One region of the Geobacillus sp. 47C-IIb genome, then DNA from elsewhere that is predicted to be linked to it. Evidence: predicted binding sites of a transcription regulator. Region 1 holds the regulator's gene; each other region holds the start of a gene.
The links. The regulator LexA, encoded in region 1, represses DNA repair genes until DNA is damaged. The targets are predictions, from matches to a motif close to CGAACATATGTTCG.

Region 1 (2,275 bases):
CGAACGATCTCTTCGACTGGCAGCTCAATCCGATCGCGCCCAGCGTTTTCCCCACGGCGCGTTAAGTTCCGCTCCGGCCGGTAACCACGGGCAATGGCCCGCTGCATCCCGCGCTTAATCTTCGCATTATGTATTTTCCGTTGATACTCCTCGACGATGGCAATAATCGACAGCACCATCTCATCAGCCTCTGACAGCGGCATCTCTCCATGGTGGCTGGCGCTGTATATTTTCACCCCTCTTTTTTTCAAGCAGTGCAACACTGCCATGCGCGCATGGCCACGCCCGAGTCGTGTTTCATCTTGAATGAGTAAGGCGTCGACCTCCTCTTCTTCACAAAGCGCAAGCAGCTCGAGTACTCCGTCACGGTCGGCTTCGTAGCCGCTCGCCTGCTCGGCGATCACTTTGATGACGTCAAAGCCGCACTCTTTCGCCAGCTTCTCCAGTTCGGTGCGCTGCCGTGCAAGCGATGTTTCCTGCTCCGTTTTATCCGTGCTGACACGGCAGTAAATGACCGCCTTCATGACCATCCCTTCTTTCTATCACCGCTTGACGGCCAATGAGCCGTCCTGCTTTGATTTTAACACAGGGATGACGATTTGTTCACCGGCGGTGAGGCGCGAGCTCGGCAAACGATTGACATCGACCACCCAACGAATAAATTCGTCCGGCGACAAGCCGTGCGCCGGCTCGTATTGCTTCGCGAGCCCCCAAAGCGTATCGCCGGAGGCGACCGTTACCGTCATGTATTGTTTTTTGTCAATCGGGCTGCTGGCGTAGACGAATCCTACCAAGACGAGTGCGAGCAAACACGAAAAAATGAGGTAATGCAGCAACGTTTTCTTCATTTCCCCCACCCTTTTTCTAGAATGTGTGTTCGCCTTTTCTTTCATTATAATCAAGAACGTTTGTTCTCGTCAATAAAAACTCGAACTTATGTTTGTTTTTCCATTTCGCCCGTGCTATAATGAAAACAAATGATGTGGCAAGAGGGTGTGAAAAAGGATGACGAAACTGTCCAAACGGCAGCAACAAATTTTAGAGTTTATCAAGCAAGAAGTGAAAACGAAAGGCTATCCTCCGTCGGTAAGGGAAATCGGGGAAGCAGTCGGTTTGGCATCGAGTTCAACCGTCCACGGCCACCTTGCGCGTCTAGAAAGCAAAGGGTACATCCGTCGCGACCCAACGAAGCCGCGCGCCATTGAAATTTTGGACAGCGATCTGACAAAAGAAAGGGAAAAAGAGGAGGTCATTTCCGTGCCGATGATCGGCAAGGTGACAGCCGGCCAGCCGATCACCGCCGTTGAAAATATTGAGGACTATTTCCCGCTGCCGAAACGGCTTGCTGCCGGCGAAGAACAGCTGTTTATGCTTGAAGTGATGGGCGACAGCATGATCGAGGCCGGCATTTTGGACGGCGACTACGTGATCGTCCGCCAGCAGTCGTCCGCTAACAACGGTGACATCGTCGTTGCCATGACGGAGGAAAACGAAGCAACGGTGAAACGATTTTTCAAAGAAAAAGACCATATCCGCCTGCAGCCGGAAAACGTCCATCTCGAACCGATCATCGTCCGTGACTGCACGATTCTCGGTAAAGTGATTGGCGTCTATCGTCTGATCAACTAAAAGTCCGTTCAGCGCCGTGCTCCATAACAAAAGCTGCCCCGTTTGTCGGGGCAGCTTTTATGATTAGTACAGCTCCATATATTGGTCCAATTCCCATTGATGGACCGTTGTCCGATACATATCCCACTCGATTTCTTTCGCTTCGACGAAATGCTCGAATAAATGTTTGCCAAGCGCTTGGATGATCACCTCATCCGATTTTAAATTGTCGAGCGCTTCGATCAGCGTCGCCGGCAAATCGACAATCCCTTCTTCAAGCCGTTCTTCTTTTGTCATGACGTAAATATTTCGGTCAACCGGCGCCGGAGGAGTGAGCTTGTTGCGAATACCGTCAAGCCCAGCCGCCAACAGCACGGCCATCGCCAAGTACGGGTTCGCCGCCGGGTCGACACTGCGCACTTCAATGCGGGTGCTCATGCCGCGCGAAGACGGAATACGGATGAGCGGGCTGCGGTTGTGCGCCGACCAAGCAACATAACATGGAGCCTCATAGCCTGGAACAAGCCGCTTATACGAGTTGACCGTTGGGTTCGTCACCGCCGTAAAGTTTGGCGCATGTTTCAGCACACCGGCGATAAACTGCCGCGCCGTATCGCTCAACTGCAAATCGCTGTTCGGATCAAAAAAGGCGTTTTCGTTATTGCGG
Region 2 (2,275 bases), 1.8 Mb from region 1:
ACTCGTCAAACGTGAGCGGACGGTTGTCTAGCGCCGACGGCAAGCGAAAGCCGTGATCAACCAGCACTTGCTTGCGCGCCCGGTCGCCGTTGTACATGCCGCGCAGCTGCGGCAACGTGACGTGTGACTCATCGATGATAATCAAAAAATCATCCGGAAAATAATCGAGCAGCGTGTACGGTGTTGAGCCCGGCGGCCGAAGCGCCAAATGGCGCGAGTAGTTTTCGATTCCAGAACAAAATCCCATTTCGCGCATCATCTCAAGGTCATAGCGCGTCCGCTGCTCCAGCCGCTGCGCTTCTAACAGCTTCCCTTGTTCGCGCAGCTCAGCAAGCCGCTCCTCGAGTTCTTTTTCAATGTTGGCAATCGCAAGCTTCATTTTCTCCTCACGCGTGACAAAGTGCGACGCCGGGAAAATAGCCACATGCTCGCGCTCACCGAGCACTTCGCCGGTCAAGGCGTCGACTTCACGAATGCGGTCGATTTCGTCGCCAAAAAACTCGACACGGATGCAATGTTCATCGCGCGATGCCGGGAAAATCTCAACGACATCCCCGCGGACGCGAAACGTGCCGCGCTGAAAGTCGATATCATTGCGGTCATACTGGATATCAACCAACCGCCGCAACAACGTGTTGCGTTCAATCTCCATGCCGACGCGCAGCGAAACCACAAGCTCACGGTATTCTTCCGGCGACCCTAAGCCATAAATGCACGACACGCTGGCGACGATGATGACATCCCGCCGCTCAAACAAAGCCGATGTCGCCGAGTGCCGCAATTTATCGATTTCATCATTAATTTTCGCGTCTTTTTCAATATACGTATCCGTCTGCGGCACGTACGCTTCTGGTTGGTAATAGTCGTAATAGCTGACAAAATATTCGACAGCGTTGTTCGGGAAAAACTCTTTCAACTCGCTGTACAACTGCCCGGCGAGCGTTTTGTTATGGGCGATGACAAGCGTTGGCTTGTTCACTTTGGCAATGACGTTGGAAATCGTGAACGTTTTGCCTGTTCCCGTCGCCCCGAGCAGCGTTTGATGCTTCACTCCACGCTTTAAACCGTCAACCAACTTTTCAATCGCCTGCGGCTGATCGCCTTGTGGTTGATATGATGACACTAATTGAAAACGGTTGTCCACCGTTTCTCCTCCTTCTCCGATCCGTCTCTCCTCATTGTATCACATCCTCTTAAAGGATGCACAAAAAATGCGAACTGATATTCGTACCAAACGACGTAACGATTTCCATTGCCCGCTCCTCATTTGTCTGCTTATAGAATAGGAAAAAGCGGGCCTCTTTAAGGCCCGCCTCAGACTGTTGACAAAATGGGTTTCAGACGAATGTCTGAAACCCATTTTGTTTCATAAATAGACTATGTTTTCAAAAAAAGTGGGTAGGATGGGAAGCCATGCAAAGGAAAAGAAAGGGCGGTGCTTCGCCTTCCATAGGTAATTCGCCAGTTTTTTTAAATTCATGGCAGCACAAACAAGCATCGCCTGCGCCTCATTTTTTTCCAATCCCCGGTAATGCGTCCAGCGCAGACCATGCTTCTCTTTCATATCGGCGAAATCCCGTTCAATCGTCTCTTTTCGGAGGGCATAGAGTTCCCGGTATTCCGGAACATACCGCAAATGCTCTGCTTCTTCATAGTAGTCCTGCCATACGTGGCGAGTGACTACTTTGGTGTAGCTCTTGCTTTGCGTGCACTGATGAAGATACGGACAGCTTCGGCACACCGCCGGGTCCGATTTGTATTCCCGGTACCCTTCCCGATTCGTAGTAGAGTAAGATAGAACTTGATCATTGGGGCATAGATAACAATCAAAATATTCGTCATACACAAAATCTGATTTCCGAAAGAATCCATCTTTTGTTTTCGGGCGAGTGTACGGCCAAATCGGCTTTACCCCTTGTTCGAGTAAATACTTGGCAATGGCAGGAGTTTTATATCCTGCGTCTACACACACGGCTTCCGGACATGATTGGATTTCCCGTTTCACTCGTTCGAACAGCACAAAAAACGCTTGACTGTCATGGACGTTGGCTGCCGTCACGTAGGTCTGTAGAATCCATCCGTTGCGATCACAAGCTGTATGATACGAATAGGCAAACACTCGCTCCCGTTCATTTTTCACCAACAGTCCGCTCTCCGGATCCGTTTTGCTTACTTTTACTTCCCGTTTTTTTTTTCTCAGATGGCAACGGCGATTTTCCATGAGCGATCCGATCCCGTTCGATTTCTTTTTCGAGTTCCTGTTGGTAGGCTTTGG
Region 3 (2,275 bases), 330 kb from region 1:
ACAGTTAAAATTAGCTTACGCAGAGGTATATAAGAAGTTATAGTAACAAAAGGGAACATTGTTTCCTTTTCTTCTTCAACTAACGGTCAAGTTAGTTGAAGGAGAATTTATTATATTTAGAAGATTTTGAAGGCGAATTAACCAAAATAAATCATCTTTTTTAGGGGAGGCTATCTAAAAAAGGAGGTAGCTTTTATATGAAACGGATTCTAATTTCACTTGTTATATGTTTATTATTCTGGAATTTATCATTGTCCTACCAAGTTGTAGCAAAGACTAATATTACTGGCGAGGAAAAACATACTGATTTTTATGATGCTTTGTTAGTTTTATTAGACCCATATGCGAGGAAAGCAATAAACAACAAGTACCCATCTCGCAGTTATGGGTTATGGAATGCAGAAATATTAGAAGTGAATCGGAAAACTGAAGGATATTCTCAATATGACTTTACAATAAAGGTTAAATATGATACTTATACAGGTCCTCATAATCCACCAGAAGGTCCAGTCATTCTAACTTTTGATGTAAAGTTAGATAGGGTTACTGTAACTAAGGTTGAAGGATGATTTTTGAAATCGTTTTGTTTAAGCTAACGGGATGCTTTAGTTGAATAAGAAAGGACATTACATATTAGTCATATACAATATGTAATGTCCTTTTATTTACTTATATTTCTTTAATTTAGGTCTTGATAAACTTTTTTGAGGAAAGGTCCTTGCGTCGATAAAAGGAGGGCTTAAGTCAACTCCCCAAGCATGGTAGTAAAGTTGCTCCCCTATTACCCCAAATCGCTTTCGTAGACGATCCAAAGAACTGTTTGCCACGTCTCCAAGCGTATACATTCCCATATTGTTCAGATGTTTCTCCATTCGGCTGCCAATACCCCAGACTTCCCGTAACGGAACCGGCCATAACTTTTTCGGTACTTCTTCATATGTACATTCCGCGATGCCTTGTTTTTTTGCGTATACATCAAGCACGACTTTGCTGATGAAACGGTTCGGGCCGATACCAATGCAAGATGGCAGACCGAATTGATTCCAGATCGCGCTTCGTATTTTTTGCGCTGCTTCCTTGGGAGATCCATGTAGTTTTTCCGTACCGTCTAGGGTTATCCAGCTCTCATCAACGCTGTATGTGAGAATCGCTTCAAAAGGGACAAAGGTAGAAAACAGTTCTGTAATTTGCACACTGATTTCTAAATATCGCTTCATGCGAGCGTTAAAAATATGGATATGGCGACGGCAAGGCACTTCATATAGACGGCTTCCTGTTCTGATTCCGTAATCTTGCTTCATTTTTGGAGACGCGGCCAGAACCACGCTCCCGCTCCGATTTTTATCAGAAACAACGACAACATAATCTTCAAGAGGATCCAGTCCATGATCGACGCATTCGCAGCTGGCATAGAAGCTCTTCATATCGATACATAAAATTTTATTTTTTGGCAGACAAGAAATATCAAGCAACATCGACGCAAGGACCTCCTTTTAGGAACATATGTTCCATTTACGAATATATGTTCTTATATTTTGTTAAAAAAGTCAAGCGGAAACCGGGAAAAGAAGGAGATAAGAAGGAAGAGGGGGGAGACAAAAATAAAAAGACCGGATTGCTCCGGTCTTTACAGCTTGTTGACTTTGATGAAATTATTATTAAAAAAATTAGCCCAAAATGTAAAGAACACTTTACATTTTGTTCTTAATATAATATTAACCCGTAGTGCTAGTTGAGCGCTAAAGCTCAACTAGCACCACGGGTAGTAGAGATCTTTCACTATGTCGTAAATAAAGGAAAAAATCAATCGCCGTGCTAGGTGGTCTTTTTGGGCCAGATCGTCCAGTTTTATCGAAGTTTCGGTATAGCGCCGAGGTGGGAGAGGTTCATGTATCGTATGCATTTCAAGGGACGATTTTTGCCGGATGGGATGGAAAAACAACCTTTTACCTTTATCATGAAGACAACAGCTAGCATAACGAATACAATTTAATAAAAAAGATGAATGTAAAGGAGGCGGGCAGAATGAAAGTGTCTTTGGATATTGACAGCGATTACGATGAGACAATCGTGACCATTCACTGTAAGGAAGTAGATGACACGATTAAAGAAATTCTTGATTTTTTAAAAGGGATGGAGACGGAATTTATTGTCGGAAAAAATGGTGATATGCATTATATATTAAAGCCAAATGAGATCCATTTTTTTCGTGCTCATGAGGATAGCATCGAGGCGGTGACAGCCGAGGGAACATTTAAATTGAAGGAAAAGCTGT

Region 2: uvrB (excinuclease ABC subunit UvrB) is a predicted target of LexA. The motif match lies at 1,215-1,228, and genes of this name have one in related genera.
Region 3: IC804_RS14780 (Y-family DNA polymerase) is a predicted target of LexA. The motif match lies at 1,516-1,529, and genes of this name have one in related genera.

Annotation. Positions count from the first base shown of each region.
Region 1 covers NZ_CP061473.1:3,256,832-3,259,106, reverse strand. The annotation lists gene IC804_RS16465 (YneB family resolvase-like protein) at 1-524, opposite strand, end outside; gene yneA (cell division suppressor protein YneA) at 543-848, opposite strand; gene lexA (transcriptional repressor LexA) at 1,006-1,629, shown strand; gene glnA (type I glutamate--ammonia ligase) at 1,693-2,275, opposite strand, start outside.
Region 2 covers NZ_CP061473.1:1,477,389-1,479,663, forward strand. The annotation lists gene uvrB (excinuclease ABC subunit UvrB) at 1-1,144, opposite strand, end outside; gene IC804_RS18510 (IS1182 family transposase) at 1,367-2,275, opposite strand, start outside.
Region 3 covers NZ_CP061473.1:2,922,559-2,924,833, forward strand. The annotation lists gene IC804_RS14770 (DUF6262 family protein) at 1-43, shown strand, start outside; gene IC804_RS14775 (DUF3888 domain-containing protein) at 198-569, shown strand; gene IC804_RS14780 (Y-family DNA polymerase) at 666-1,475, opposite strand; gene IC804_RS14785 (LytTR family DNA-binding domain-containing protein) at 2,026-2,275, shown strand, end outside.